One region of the Paenibacillus sp. J2R1T-4 genome, then DNA from elsewhere that is predicted to be linked to it. Evidence: riboswitches for the same ligand, from Rfam matches in the RefSeq annotation. Region 1 holds a riboswitch; each other region holds the start of a gene.

Region 1 (3,912 bases):
TGTACAACAAAAGCTTTGTGCTGTCTGCGCTGAGAAATACCGCAAAACTTACGTCCATCCACAGCCAAATCGTATGCGCCTGGACAGTACGAGCCAATCACTTCCCCAGTTTCAATCGCAACTCCGAAGCGTTGCATCGTAGTTGCGATCAATTGACGCATAAGCTGAAACCCTGTCTGGAAATTTTGTTTGCCGTCTGAGATCGGTACAATCAGGGAAATATTCAAGACACCAGGGTCGAGTGGAACAGCGGCACCGCCTGAACTTCGAACTCCAACTTGATACCCTTGCGCGCTAAGCCAATTCATTCCTAACTCCGCCATAGGTAGACGCCGATCCCGAAGTCCCAGCACAAGCGCCTTCTCATGACGCCACAGGTGGACTACCGGAGCAGCCCCTTCTCCTACTTTTCTGCACATTAGCTCATCATAAGCGAAAGGAAACAATATATCCCCAACAAGCGTTCTTGAGCTAGTATCATGGATATAGAAGCCGCCGCGGGGGAGCTCAGATGGCTGCCGCTCCCCAACTCCTGACTCCGATTGTCCTTCCATTCCCAGTTCGCTTTCTTGTTCCGTTTCCTTGCTTGGTCTAGTTGTCATCTGGTACCTTAGCTCCTTCAAACCTTAATATCGTCTATCTCTGATTTGCTCTATACATTGCCCTGCCTAGGCTTCAAACTCGGCACCCAAGCATCTGTATCGTAACCTCTGGCTTCCCAATATCCGATGTGGTCTTTATCGATTAGCTCAATACTTTGCAGCCATTTGACAGATTTGTAGGCGTACATCTTAGGGACGATCAAACGAACAGGCCCGCCTAACTCCTGGGGAATTGGCTTGCCGTCAAGCAGAACAGCAACCATTACATCATCCAAGGCTGCTTGAGCTAATGTAAGGGTGTCCGTATATACCCCGTCACCGGAGTAAAATTTCACAACTCGCGCTTTGGATTGCACCCCTGCCTTTTCGAGCAGCTTCGAAAGTGCAATTCCTTCCCAAGTATTGTTATAGACGGACCATCCTGTTACACAGTGAAAATCGCTCACTTGAACACTTCTAGCCAAATCCGTGAACTGCTTCCAATCCCAACTCTGGGGGCGATCAACTAGTCCCGAGATCGTGAATTTCCAATTATCGGATGAGAATGATGGAATCGGTGTTACCGTATAAATCCGAAAATGCCCCTGACTGCCGCCTCCTACGGGAACGATAGAATCTGGCAACGGTTGCGGAGCAGGAAGCATTCGATTGCCGTCTTTTGACGGATCGTATGCATTTAAGTCTATTCCCCCACTACCGCCTCCCGAGAACAGCCAACGTCCGAATTTGGGGCCAATTAGCACAACCAGAAGTCCCAACAATCCCCAACGAATAAAAGAACGACGTGTGTACAAGACATCGCGCACCGTCTCCGTCACAGAGCGCGGTGTCTCCATTCTCGGTGCTCCCTCACTCTCACGCACGCCTTCACCCGCTTCGCGCTGCATAACAGCGCCTGGACGACGCATCTTCAGCCAACGGCTGCGGGTAACAGAATGGTAGATTGCGTATGGAACGCCTACCCAAGTAAACAGGTCATGCATAGTTAATGCAACATTGCTCCACACTGGAGGGAACTGACGGAATTGCCATAATACAATCCCGGACACAACCCACCCGACAAGCAGAATGAGGACTACACTTAAGTTCCATTGCTGCTCTGGCTTGCCTCGCAGCTGCCTGATATGTCGAATCATTTGCGGTAAATAGATCAGCACGATAACCGTTGATATCAAACCAAGCCAGATATGCCCTTCCTTGGTTAGCACCCTAACGACACCTAGCTCACGAAAAGGTTTGATAAACAAGAGAATACCGCTTACAGCGAGCAGGAGAACAAGCCAAGCATTCCAAGCATGCAGCATGGACAGTTTCTTACCGAAAGACTTCTTCTGCCATTTGTCCCATATTCTCATTCTCATTCGCACCCTTCAAGAGGTAGTGTCAGAAGCAAATAACAGGATCGCACTAGAGTTTATACTTATATTGTATAGCAATTGCCTTCCTGATGAAAGGCGACTTAATTAATATTGACAGCACTTTCCGGCAACGTTGTTGGATTAAAATAAGCATCTTCTCCATCATCAAATGGACGACATGCTTGAAGCGGTTACGGAACTTTTCCCCACCAGAACAAATAAGGAAGCCCTTGTTCGTGACGGCGAGGCCACTCAAAGTGCTTCCTTCTATTGATGGTCAGGTATTCAATATTAAGCCATCTGTGGCCGAGTGAACTTTTCCTGAAGCAAATTGAACAGAGACAGGATGAAATCCTGATGCTTGGAGCAACGAAAAGATATTTTCACTTCGCCTTTCCAATAAAACGTAAACAGATTGTTCTTCTGTCCGATCACAAGCTCTACGTCCCAGCAATTGTCGCGAAGCATGTATTTGTCCCGGTTGAAAAATAACTTAGGACCTTCCGACGTATGATACATCCCAAAAAAATCGCCGCCTACTTTGAAATAAAACCCTTGCTCCATTACACCTGCATTCCCGTACACGTCATTCACTCCTTTTTTTGATTAGAATTTGGGATAATTTATCCTCATATAAACAGAAAAAACTCCAACTTCTTTCGGTAACTGGCTGGCTTAGCCTAAAAGGCAGTAGCCCCTGTAGTTTTGCGCCGCTGGCTTTCACCAGGTTTGCCGTATCGAGAATGTTCGAAGTTTGTCGTAATTTCTTATGTAGTTCTTATAGCATACAAGATTGAGGTAAGTTAAGCATCGTCCTTTTTTCCTATTTACAATCAATTAAATTGTGTATTTTCACACAAAAAAAAGAAGACCGGCGCATTGCACCGGCCTTTCAGGTTATGAGTATCTTCACACAGGAATTTTACAAGCCAAATGGGCGAACTATAATCACCAATAAGATGTAAAGAACCAAGATAATACCGACTGAGGTGAATCCTACTCCACAACCTACACCTGCTCCGCCAACGAATCCCATGTTCCGTCCTCCTCTCTTCAATGCATCTTTGTGGCTGCACCACACTACACACTGTATGAATATAGGGGACCTGTGGATTGGATATACGCCCGTTCCTGCAAAAAATCTGTGTTTTTTTACACCTGCTTGACCAAAGTAAACCAACTAACCATTCGCTATTTCTAGCTGCAATGCTGGTTGGATCAGTGTCCGCATCCACAATGTTTGTTCTTAGACTTTACATTTGCAGACATTCTACGTTTTCCTCTGCAGCAAGCAGCGCAATCGCGACGGCAAGATGCACGTCCCGAACCGAATAAATTGCACACATTTCTACAAAAAGCGCTGCTGTTACTATTCACACCAAGTTTTTTCGAGCTGTATGAATTCATATTTTTCCTCCCTATTTCTCGGAATAATGCATTGTATTCCTAAGGATGAGCCGAGGAAAGGGACAGGTTATTCAAAGACATCAACACTATTTTGAGGTCCTTTATGCTTATATGGCTTGCTGCCCTTCGGTGTGATAGACTAGAGCACATAACCGAGCATGCTAGAGGTGGATGGATCATGAATCGCAATGTATGGAATCTGCTTGTCCTTATCGAGTTAGTATTGGCCTTATTGTTCACCGTCATTTGTGTCATTGTGTTTTTTGTGCAGCCTGACTCACTGCTTCTTCAACTAATGTTAGCGTTCATAGGCTTAGCGGGAATATACAATGGGATCTTTTTGTTCCGCAAGATTAAAGAATCAAGAACTCCGAGCGGTAGAAGAGCCGGCAGCCGACCTGTTCCTAACCAAAAGGCCAAACGAAGCTCCGGTAAAAAATGAAGGATCAGCACCCCATTTTACGAGTGACCTGGTCCTGTTGATACGTCAAAGAGCATCGATCCCTGCAACAGGGAAAGATGCTCTTACTCATTCAGCAGTTATG
Region 2 (3,912 bases), on a different contig from region 1:
AGAAATGTGTGTTCTACGCACAGTCGACGCTTGCACCTGAACTTGCCGAGCTGCAGCTATATTTAAGCATGATTATGCCTCTTGGTGAGCTGCTTCGCTGCCCAACCTTTAAGGAAAAGGCCAAGAAACACCCCGATAATGTTAACTATGGTTTAGTCGGCTACCCTGTGTTAATGACTGCCGATATTTTGATCCATAAGGGGAGCTTGGTCCAGGTGGGGGAAGATCAGCTCGCTCATCTGGAGATGGCGAGAACGATGAAGCGACGTTTCAATCAATTGTACGGTCCAATATTTCCTGAGCCACAGCCCATGCTTGAGCATGCAGTGCGAATTCCATCCCTGTCTGGTCAGGGGAAAATGAGTAAGTCAGATACACCATCGACATATATCAGTATGAAGGATGAGAAGGAAGTAGTTGATGGGAAGATCAAGAAGGCTTATTCAGATCCGACCAGGGCATATCTTCATCAGCCAGGCACACCGACTTTGGACGGCTGCAATGTGTACCATCTTCATACTTTTTTCAGTACGGAAGAGACAACAAAGACAATTGCATTGCAATGCCGAAGCGCAGAAATCGGTTGTGTTCAGTGTAAAGCAGGGCTAGCGGAGTCCATTAATACTCTTGTGCAGCCTTTTCGAGCCAGGAGAGCTCAATTATCGGAATCTTACATTCACGATGTATTACTTGAAGGGCATCAACTAGCGAAACAGTCTGCGCAAGAAGTGATCTCTGAGGTTCGTGAAGCGATGAATCTTAGAATGCTGTAAGCTTACGATTGGATATTTTACTAGAAAAAGCAGAACACTTGTGCGCATTGGATAAAAAGGATACAATGAGGTTTGATGTACAATTGCTATATCTTGTCGGAGGAGTGAAAGAAAATGCCCGTTCAAATTCGTTCGGTTGTCCCCAAGCAACTATTAACTCCTACCGGCGGTTACTTAACTGGATATAGTCACACCTTGAATCCTTATTCCGGCTGTGCCTTTGCATGCTCATACTGCTATGTTCGCCGTATGCCTGTAGCCTTGTTCCGTGCTGAGGAGTGGGGAACATGGGTTGATGTGAAGGAGCAAGGTTCTGAGCAATTGCTTCGCGATCTTCGGAAGGCCAAGAAGAAAGGGCCTGTTACCATATTCATGTCAAGCGCAACAGATCCTTATCAGCCTGTAGAAGCGAATGCCAAGGTGACCCGATCTTTTCTTGAAGTAATGGCAGAAGAGCCGCCGGATTTCTTGCTTGTACAGACAAGAAGTCCTCTTGTAACCCGGGATATTGATTTGTTGATTCGGTTAGACAGGCGAGTACGTGTGAGTATGACGGTTGAAACCGATCTTGAGGATGTCCGTAAAGTATTTAGTCCGGCGGCTCCTCCGCTTGCAGGAAGATTGAGAGCACTGCGTGAATTGCGTGAAGCGGGTATTCCTACCCAAGCTGCAATATCGCCAGTCTTACCAAGCTCGCAAGCATTCGCAGAAAGGCTTGCAGCTGTTACCGACCGGGTGTGCGTGGATGATTTCTTCATGGGCGACGGCAGCGGCGGCAAACGTACCAAGTCACTTCAAATCCATGAGCTTTTCGAGCGGATAGGGATGGAGGATTGGTATGACAAGGCAGCTTATATCGGGGTTTGGACTCAGATGCGAGAACGATTCGGAGAACACAATGTATATCTTAGCCGGGAAGGATTTCTGCCCTGATCATTTGGTGAAACAATATTTCATGACAATCACTGGAAATAGTTATCTTACTATGATATAGTGAAAAAGAACTATATCATTAGTTCGGTTGACCTATATTGGCAAACTTGCTGAAAGGCAAGGACGCAAAGCCTCAGATCTAAGGTTCCTTCGGAACTATGATAGCTGGGTTGCCGGAAACAATGATTTGTTTTCAATGCAAACCCAGCTATTCCATCCAATGGAATAGCTTTTTTGTCTAATTCTTAGATCTCCGTCGGAAGGAGCATGATTGATGGTCAAAGCGAAGTTCGGTTCCATCTGGAAAAGGTTTTTCCCTCATGACGGTTTGGAGGTGTTGGCGGGACCCCTTGTAGTCTTCGCCGCTAGCTGTGCCTTTGCCTCTGTTTATCAGTCTTGGTTCGGGCTTAGTATAGCCATCCTTTTCTCCTTACTATTGATTCTGCTATTCCGGACCCGAACCTCCATCGTTATGTTGTATTCGTTAGCAAGTACTGTGTTATTGCTCTTACTGGTCGTGTTTCCAATCATTCAATTGTATTGCTTCCTTCTTGTCTTATACCCCATTTTGCTTTGTTTTGCATTGCTTGTGCCTGATCCCAGATTTACTTTCGCTGCAGGGTTATTGTCGGCGATCTCGCTAATACGCTATCAAGGTCAAGTGGATAACACTGAACTTTGGGCTAATGTTATTGCTGTCCTGCTTAATGCTCTGGTGTACTCCTTATTAACCCGAATGATGCGGAAGTTATTGAAGGAGCGCAATGAATACCGACAATTGTCTATGATTGATTCATTAACAGGTTTGTCATCCCTCCAACAGACATTGATCTTTGGTCAACATCTTATTGTTAAGGGACATAGAGTCAGGGTCATTCTTATAGATCTGGATCATTTTAAGCAAATTAATGATACTTATGGCCATATGATCGGGAATAAAGTAATTGTCTACTTTGCCTCGCAGCTCAATAAGATGATGGAAGGGATTAACGGAATCGTCGGTCGCTTAGGCGGAGATGAATTTGTGATCGTGTTGGAGGACACTGAGGACAACTCAGATGTTCTGGCAAGAATCGAGGCCCAATTGAATCATAGCCAATATGTTTCCAGCAGCGAACAATATCCAATCAAGTTGTCATTCTCTATTGGTGATACTGTATCAGATCCAAACACAATAACAAATATCGAACAATTGATGCATCATGCCGATTTGAATATGTATGAGTATAAACGCAGGAAGCGTATAGCCAGCAAGCAAGGTAAGTCCGATCAATTATTCGATCATAATCCAGATCCTATCGCAATTTTTGATAGTGAGGGTATTATGTTGGAGCTAAATCCTGCCGCACAAAAGTTAATTGGTTATACGAACGAGGAGTTCAAAGGGCTTCCTTACTTCAAACTGATTGTCGAAGAAGATCAGAAGGCTGTGATTGAAGGATTCAACTCAACAATCACCAGCGGCAGTCCCAGCCATTTTGAGATGAAGATCATCTCCAGGAATGGAGCTCTGATTCCCCTCCGTGTTGTCGTCATACCGATCACAGTTGGGTACAAGATTGCAGGTTATTACGCCTTAGGGCAATACATATTAGAAAGCAAGAAAGTGGAGAATGAGCATCCCCATGTCTTGACGTTCAGCATATAATAACTTTTAATGGCCGTCACTTTGACGGTTTTTTGTTCTGGAATGAAAGTTTTCAAGGCATTGTGGTACAATATAACAAGTTTGATGCAGAACAGTTACGAGTATATGGTGTGGCTTTGGGTCTGAATCTGTTCTATCGGAGGTAGTGAATATGAAACCAACCTCGCATGAAATTAGCGGCGATCAATTGGATAAAGCGGTATTAGTAAGCTTAGTGATTAAGAGCAATCGGTTGTCTGAAGAAATGATTCAATACTCCTTACAGGAGCTTGCAAGTCTGGCTGAGACAGCGGGTGTGCAAGTACTTGACTCCCTGATTCAAGCTAAGGATTCTGTTGATTCGAAATGGTTTATTGGCAAAGGGAAAGTCGAGGAGGTAAGAGTTCTTCTAGAAACACATGGCGCCAACACGGTCATCTTTGATCAAGAGCTATCTGGAGCCCAGGTACGTAATCTAGAACAATCGTTGGATGTCAAGATCATCGATCGAACTCAGCTTATTCTGGATATATTCGCACAGCGTTCCAAGACGAGAGAAGGGATTCTTCAAGTAGAGCT
Region 3 (3,912 bases), on a different contig from region 1:
AAATGTATAGAATGTTTCTCTTTCATCATAGTCTGGAATTGCGATAGCTGGTCTTCCGTCAGATGTTTGAGATTAGTTCCTTTATATTGGGCTAGGAGTAGACCGATGCTCTCTGCGGCTAATGCACCGTTAGGTTGAATGCGCGTACTGCCAAAAGCAACATATGAGGAGCCGACTAATTTGCCTGTTAGAATGACATTGTCTGCATCCTTCAACAAATAGCTTCTAAGCGGCAGTCCGTATTTGTCCGGCTTCCCGATAGCAAAGCCCTCTCGGTTAGAGCGGGAGCCTTGAATGTCAATGAAATACCCGCCAACACTAACATTGTCCCAAAACATTCGACCGCCAAGCAGATCAGAGGCTTGAAGCACATATTCTGCCGGATAATGGTTATACTCACGAACATACAGGGATTGTGGATCCCCGTTCAGTTCCGCCTTCTCGAACCCGATAATGTGCTGACGAAGCAAGTCGCGGATATAAGGCATCTCTTCCTTGGCCACTTTCATAGCCGCTTCAATAGAATCCGGCTTGCTTGGGTCAACATCATACACCTGGAGAGCGTTGATAATGACCTCGCCGTCTTTTTGATGCAGGATATTAAGTCCGCGCAAATTGGCTTTATCCGGATTCTTCAGTTCATGCCGGGCGACTATAGGTGGGAAGCCATAAGCGATATTAGCGTCGACATACGTCTCAGGACCGTATAGTGTTGTGCGTTCCGGTTTGGTCAATTGCCAGAAGGATCCGTAAAACTTCTCCCAGTCCACACCTTTGAACTTCATCATATAGGTGGCACTCATATACTCTCGCTGCGGCGCGTGGTATAAGGATTCCAAGCCAGGCATCGGTTGAATTCCAAGTCGGCTAACGAGATGGGCGCTGTCTGTATTATCCACGAAATAGTCGGCTTCCAATTTCTTGGTCTTGCCGTCCTTCGTCTGATAAGTAATCGAGCGAATTTGCTTATGTTCCATTTCAATATTGGTAATTGCAGCGTTAACCTCTAATGGAATCCCGGTAATTAATTGATTGAAATAAGTGGTAAATTCCGTTAACTTACGGATCTCACCGCTGTAATACCTTTCGAACAGCTCCTTGATTGAGCCTTGGAGCAGCGACTTCCCTTGATCATCGAACGTTTCGTCCAAATAAAGCATCTCACCTTGAAGAAGTTGCCCGCCAATTTCAGATGAAGGCTCCAGGATCCCGACAGACAGACCAGAATCATGGGCTCTCTTGGCCAAATACATCCCCTCTAGCTCGGTTCCGACAACTAAGATGTCGTATTGCTTATCTATCCATGGGAAGAAGGAGTCCATTCCCTTGCTAAAGTAGCGGTAGCCCGCTAGCCCAGCAAGCAGAACGATCATGATGAACGTTAGGCGCAGGATCGTTTTTTTCACCCCAAATGTTACATCCCTTCAGTATAATAGTTGTCCTTATATATTTTACGTAGTTTCCCCGAAAATAGAAAGGAAATTTTATTACACCCATTGATATTTGTTACACAAATGAAATATTTCTGTCATAGAACTCTAATGTTCATGGGGTATGATAGTAAACAAGACCCCCTTTTAAAATATACTATGAGGACTTCCACCGATGGAGGTCCTCCTTTTTTTACATTCATGAAAATTATTAATTTTATATGAATGATGCTGAATGATGAAGGAACAGTGAGAAATCTTACACAATACGACAATTAGTGCATGCTATTGCAAGTTGATAAAGTCATTAATATATCCTATTATTGGTATTAGATTATAGTTCGCAAGGACTATGCAATAGGCGGATTTTACTAAAATACGAACCACTACAACTTGATATTGGCAAACTTTCCGAAAGGGAGGGACGCAAAGTTATGGGCCTAACGAGCATATCTATGGTTGCCAGACTGCCGGAATGTAGGACTCAAGCATCTACCTTTTGGTGATGTTTTTTTTGTGTGCATTATAAGAAAGCATAATTTCTAATACAACTATGAATCAGGGTGATAGTGTTCAATGTCTAGATTGTCCAATAAAGTTGGAGAGGTGGAATAAATGGCGAGCCATATATCAGAACGTGAACTGACCGAGTTGATTAATCAGTTGGAGCTTGATTCCGGGAAAAAGAAATTACCGCTTAACTACAAGCAGGATAACCTTTACGAATACGAAATCGCCAAAGACGGGTCTATTCATATTATTGATAATCAAATCTTTGTACAAGCTCCGAGCGGGACTGGAGATTATCCAATGATTCAAGCCAAAGATCCGGTTGTGCTTAGAGTCAATGGGAAAGAAGTGCACACAAAAGTAACTGTAACGGAATCCGATTTGATTGAATGGAGTATAAGAGAAACTCCAATGTTCGAGATCACCGTATCGGAGGATAAGCTCCAGGCTTTTTTTCATCTGAGGTCTAAGGAGCGGTATGATTGGCGCTTAACGAATCAACAAGCCTCCTCTGATATCACGGTCTCTGCATTTGAAGACACTACACGCCTCATAGATACAGTATTGTTACATGATGTTATAGCCTTGTTCCGAAAGAAATTAATCAAAAATCCAGACATTCCGGCTATCCAACAAGAGCTAGACGTATCCACTTATCAACCGGTACTCATCGCCAAAGGGAAGCCTGTTGTCCCGGCAGAGGACGCCCGATTGGAACTATATTTTACCGAGCAAGTGGAAAGTGTGTTTTCGGAAGTTGCAGGGGTTGTCGATTACCGGAATCATCTGAATATCCCCTCCGTGCAGAGAGGTGACGTCCTGGCCAAGAAAACTCCTGCCGTTCAAGGTATTCCCGGTTGCGACGTGTATGGAAGAGCCCTGATCCCGAATTCGCCCAAAGATATCATCATTGTGACCAAGTCAAGTGTTGAACTGAATTCCGAAGGAGAAATCGTTGCGCTCAGAGAAGGTAGGCCTCGAATTACCGGCAACAAAATCAAGACATTTGACATCTCTACTTCGTATATTGTTCCAGGGGATGTAGATATAGAGACCGGTCATATTTTCTTCTCTGGGGACGTCGTTGTCTATGGTGATGTAACGGACAATATGATTATTGAATCGCTCGGAAATGTGTATGTGTTCGGAAGTATATTCAATTGCACTATAACGGCAACGGGCAGTATTTATATCAAAGGCAATATGATTGGGTGCAAGGTGTATTCCGGTTATTTTGGCGTTATGTTCAATAGGTTGTACAGCAATGCCAAAATGTTGCGCGAGCAAATTAATAACCTTCTTTCTGCATCCAAGCTGCTCATGAATATTCTGGAGTCCAAAAACCAGGTTGTGCATTATGGGCAAATTATCGTCCTATTAATGGAAACGAAATTTAAACAAATTCCTTCTATTGTTAAAGAAATGCTTTTTGTCATCGCCAATGTGCAACAGATTAAAAAGCAGGATTTTCATGAATTGAAGCATATGCTGGAGTCGTTTCTGCAGCCTTCTACTCTACATGAGGTGGCAACGATCAGTGCACTCGAGAACTTTCATGCTTTGCTGCAGGAAACCCATCAAGAGGTAGCCAGAATGCAGGAAGTGAAGGTTCAGGTCAATATTATGCAGTGTCAGAACAGTGAGTTGAAATCCAATGGAGACATTGTTGTTTTACGTGAAGGGGTGCTTCTAAGCGATTTGTTCTCGTCAGGCAATATTGTGTTCAGAAATGATGCTTCCGTGTGCAGAGGAGCCAAGCTGGAGGCTGGGGGAAGTATAGATATCAAGACCGTAGGTGGACAAACCGGAGTCGCCACCGTATTGAAGGCTAAGAGACAAGTGAAAGTGAAGAAGATGTACGCAGGTAGAGTTTGTATTGATCGATATTGCAAAGATATTTTTGAGGTAGTAGAGAACATGACTTATGACAACAAGAGCGTGAAACAGTGACCAGAATTCATTGGATAGGCAA
Region 4 (3,912 bases), on a different contig from region 1:
CCGCTCCGTTCGCCCCGATGATAGAGATCCACTCGCCAGCATGCACTTGCACGTCTTGTACGAACAGCTTTTCCCGCTTACCGCGCAGAACGGTCCAATTGCTGAGCGTCAGCAATTCATGCTCGGGAGAAGCCGATTCAACCTTCTTGCCCTCCATTAGCTGTCGGTAACGTTCGCCCTGAAGGTAATCCTTCCATATACCAGGAATCCAGATTCCTTCTGCAGTTAATCGATTCCTCATCTCGGAGAAGACATCTTGTGTTGGGCCATCCGCAACTATTGTCGCTTGAGCATCCAGCACGACGACCCTGTCTACGAATTCGGCTATCTCATCAATTTTATGTTCGACGATAATCAAAGTCTTCCCGATCGTTGCTTCCTTCAGCGTATCCCACACCTGCTTCGTGCCGACATCATCGAGCAAAGCCGTCGGTTCATCCACGAACCATACTTCTGGCTCCAATGCCAACACACAAGCGATCGCCAACCTCTGCTTCATTCCCTGGGACAGCTCTTGGATCGGGGTATGAATGGATTCCAGACTCAATCCGACTCGAGATAGAAGCTCTGCAATCCTGGATGCCATCTTCTCTCGCGGCACTTGCAGATTTTCCAAGACAAAAGCTAGCTCTTCGTCCACATAAGGCATACAAAATTGGGTATCAGGATCTTGAAATACAAAACCCCACGACTGCGGAATCAGTTGCCGTTCACTCTTGATGGGCATCTCAACTGAATTCGGAATAATTCCTGTCAACACCTGGAGTAACGTTGATTTCCCGCAGCCGCTAGGACCAAGAAGCAATACTTTCTCCCCGCAACGGACGGACAAATCGAGATCACGGAATAACAATGATTGCCCTCCAGGAAAAGCAAGTCTCAGCTTCGCGACTGCCGCGGCTTCACTCATGGCCGGTTAAGCAGATCATAATCCGCTTTGCTTGGCGGGCGAACCAGATTCGTCACACCTGTTGCTTCCAATGCTTTTACTAAGTAGTAGGCGAATACACCACATATGATGACCGAACCTATCATACGAGAACCCAGAAGAATCGTTACATTCCAGAGCGATAGATCGTCAATATAATTGTAGTACAAATCCATCAGCAGAGATCCGACCGATGCTCCCACACCAGCTAACGAAGCAACAGCAAGCGAATGTTTCTTATACCGAAAAGCAGCAAATACAAGTTCTGCGAAAAGTCCTTGCAGAATTCCTGCCATAAAAACGGACACGCCCCACTCCGAACCCGTTACGAATTCACCGGATGCAGCAGCAAGCTCAGCAATAAGTGCAACACCAGGCTTCCGAATAATAAGAAATGCTACAGTTGCCGCCATGAACCACATCGGGTAGATGAGCTGATCCAACTGGAACCCCCACGGCTTCACAGCATAGTACAGAGGGGACCACAATTTGTACACAATCGCGAATACAACCGCAATGACCACCGTGACCAGAATATCAGTCAGCTTCAAAGATTTGAACATGAACTCTCACTCCTTCTTCTTCCATTAGATTATTGGGGTGGAACACAAAAAATCCACCCTCGCAGAGGGTGGATGACTATTCGATATTCATTCGAATGAGTACGTCCCACTTCCCTACGCTGGTACAAACCAGATCAGGTTCAAAGGGTCTAGGATGCAAGCATCCAGTCTCAGCCTTATCAGGCTCCCCTAGTGACACATTTATCTTAACATGCATTTCCATTTTGTCAATTACAACACTTTGCATTCGTCCTAATTGTCAATTAGTGACAAATTGACTTTTCATATGGTACTATAATTCTAACGTTTCGTGAATATTGATAAATGGCAAAACCGGCCGAAAGGCGGTGACGCAAATCCACGGATCTACAGGGCAGAAGGTCGTCTACTCGACACCTTGCTCCACGATAGCCGGGCTGCTCATAGGCGTCAGTCGTTGCCCCCGGCAGCGATTGTATTTATGATCATGCCTGTTTGTGAGGAGCGACTTGATGGAAGAATTAACTCGTTTAAAACGATTGATGTTATTGGTAACCAAGGATCTTATATCCAATTGCCGTTACTGTGTAGAAGTGTTCCCCGATCCCGATGACAAAACACCTATCCAGTGCATCAAGTACGCAGGCTGCTCCACTCCTATCAGCATTAACGCTGCAACCTGCCTCTCCTGTCAAGAATACAAAAAGACGGAACGTCTGTTTCAGTTACAGCTCGATTCCAATCCAGATACGGAACACTAATCATTCAAGCGGCCCAGTCAAGGTCGCTTTTCATGTTGCTATCTATTGATTTAGACTGCTTTCTGTGTCAATATTAGGCTGACGCAGTTTACCGATTACGAAAGAGTCAGGTGACCCCTTTTCATGAATCGACCCTTTTTCCGATTGTTAACTGAGCTTTCCTCACGAAAATGGATCTCCAGTATTACGGGTGCTTTTGCACAATCGAGTGCAAGCCGCGTCTTCATCCCCCGCTTCGCCAAACTATATGGTATTCGAACAGAAGATGCGGAAAAAGCAGTACATGAATACAGATCGCTTAATGAATTTTTCACAAGGAAGCTTAAACCCGGGCTACGCCCGATTCACGAGCACCCCGATTCACTTGTCAGCCCTGTTGATGCACTTATTACGGGGATGGGACGTATTGATTCTGGCCAATTGCTTAACGTGAAAGGGCAGGACTATACCATTGATGAGCTGCTCAATCGCTCTCCTCGTCAAGTCAATTATAAGAATGGCTATTACTTTGTGTTGTATTTGAGCCCGACCGACTATCACCGCATCCATTCTCCTGCAGCTGGAGTTATCGTGGAGAAGGAGCATGTCCCAGGCAAAGTGTATCCCGTCAACGATTTCGGTCTGACGCAGATGAAGCGTGTACTTAGCCGCAATGAACGTTTAATTACCTATATCGAGCATGAGTATGGCGAGTTAGCGGTGGTAAAAGTAGGCGCTATGAATGTGAGCAGTATCCGATATACCGAAGACCTGACGGATCAGCTAGAACGTGGAGGCGACTTGGCCTACTTCGAGTTCGGATCAACAGTAGTGCTCTTGACAGAGTCAGGTATTATGACTCCTCGCCAGGACCTGCAGGTCGGTTCCAAGGTTAGTATGGGCGAAGAGCTCGGAACGTTACACGTCAAATAAGCTCGAGTATTCCTGATGGCGCTTTTTGGAATGTACAAATAGCGAACGGTGCCCCTTACTCTATAAGGCTGGCACCTTTTTTTTCAAGTGAAACTTTTCCAGTATAATCAACGTCTTATAACGGGTGAACTCATCCAATACATATATAGAAAAAGGGTCAAACAAACATGGAATTATTGCCTGTACTCGTGAAAATATCAGCTATACTCATCGTTATTGTCAGTTTTGTCTTCCTATTGGGCAAAGCGGCAGGAGAATTAGGAATGTACGGCCGAATTGTGAAATCGGGAAGTTGGCTCAGTAAGCTTGTTTACAAGCAGCATCCAGTAACGGCATTTCAACCGCTTAGTCCGCTGCACATATGGAAACGAATCGCCGGCCTGTTCATTGTTACCCGGTTACTCATAATCGGCGCCTCTGTCAGCTATGCAGCTGCTACAGCGTCGGGCGAAGATATCCTTTGGATTCTGGGCGGGTGGTGGTTCGAATATGATTCCTACCACTACATCAATATTGCAATGAACGGTTATCAATCGACCGGACAAGATCAGAACCTCATTGTGTTTTATCCTCTTTATCCTTTTCTGATTAAACTGTTTCACTTCATCATTCCGAGTTATTATCTGGCTGCTATTGCAGTTTCTAACCTGTTCCTATTAATCGGGTTGTATTACTTGGTTCGGTTGGTGGAGTTGGAGTGGAGGGATTCAGAGCTAGCTTCGTCTACTGCCAAATATTTCTTGCTGTTCCCGTTCTCGTTCTTCTTCAG

The links. A riboswitch is a leader RNA that binds a small molecule or an ion and turns the genes downstream of it on or off. The one in region 1 is predicted to bind cyclic di-GMP.
Region 2: another riboswitch for cyclic di-GMP. It lies ahead of AC58QD_RS04905 (diguanylate cyclase domain-containing protein); the one in region 1 lies ahead of AC58QD_RS18260 (hypothetical protein).
Region 3: another riboswitch for cyclic di-GMP. It lies ahead of AC58QD_RS17110 (flagellar assembly protein A); the one in region 1 lies ahead of AC58QD_RS18260 (hypothetical protein).
Region 4: another riboswitch for cyclic di-GMP. It lies ahead of AC58QD_RS23500 (hypothetical protein); the one in region 1 lies ahead of AC58QD_RS18260 (hypothetical protein).

What each region holds. Positions count from the first base shown of each region.
Region 1 is NZ_JCAUBA010000010.1:196,759-200,670, reverse strand. Features, by position in the region: gene AC58QD_RS18270 (lipoate--protein ligase family protein) at 1-602, opposite strand, end outside; gene AC58QD_RS18265 (molybdopterin-dependent oxidoreductase) at 653-1,963, opposite strand; gene AC58QD_RS18260 (hypothetical protein) at 2,252-2,545, opposite strand; cyclic di-GMP riboswitch class I at 2,619-2,704, opposite strand; gene AC58QD_RS18255 (YjcZ family sporulation protein) at 2,883-2,996, opposite strand; gene AC58QD_RS18250 (hypothetical protein) at 3,546-3,809, shown strand; gene AC58QD_RS18245 (YuzB family protein) at 3,908-3,912, opposite strand, start outside.
Region 2 is NZ_JCAUBA010000002.1:283,078-286,989, forward strand. Features, by position in the region: gene trpS (tryptophan--tRNA ligase) at 1-773, shown strand, start outside; gene AC58QD_RS04900 (SPL family radical SAM protein) at 888-1,706, shown strand; cyclic di-GMP riboswitch class I at 1,797-1,884, shown strand; gene AC58QD_RS04905 (diguanylate cyclase domain-containing protein) at 1,981-3,354, shown strand; gene hflX (GTPase HflX) at 3,506-3,912, shown strand, end outside.
Region 3 is NZ_JCAUBA010000009.1:210,902-214,813, forward strand. Features, by position in the region: gene AC58QD_RS17105 (FAD-dependent oxidoreductase) at 1-1,406, opposite strand, end outside; cyclic di-GMP riboswitch class I at 1,822-1,905, shown strand; gene AC58QD_RS17110 (flagellar assembly protein A) at 2,046-3,890, shown strand.
Region 4 is NZ_JCAUBA010000016.1:117,200-121,111, forward strand. Features, by position in the region: gene AC58QD_RS23490 (ABC transporter ATP-binding protein) at 1-853, opposite strand, end outside; gene AC58QD_RS23495 (ECF transporter S component) at 907-1,491, opposite strand; TPP riboswitch at 1,586-1,692, opposite strand; cyclic di-GMP riboswitch class I at 1,808-1,915, shown strand; gene AC58QD_RS23500 (hypothetical protein) at 1,983-2,231, shown strand; gene asd (archaetidylserine decarboxylase) at 2,355-3,143, shown strand; gene AC58QD_RS23510 (mannosyltransferase family protein) at 3,311-3,912, shown strand, end outside.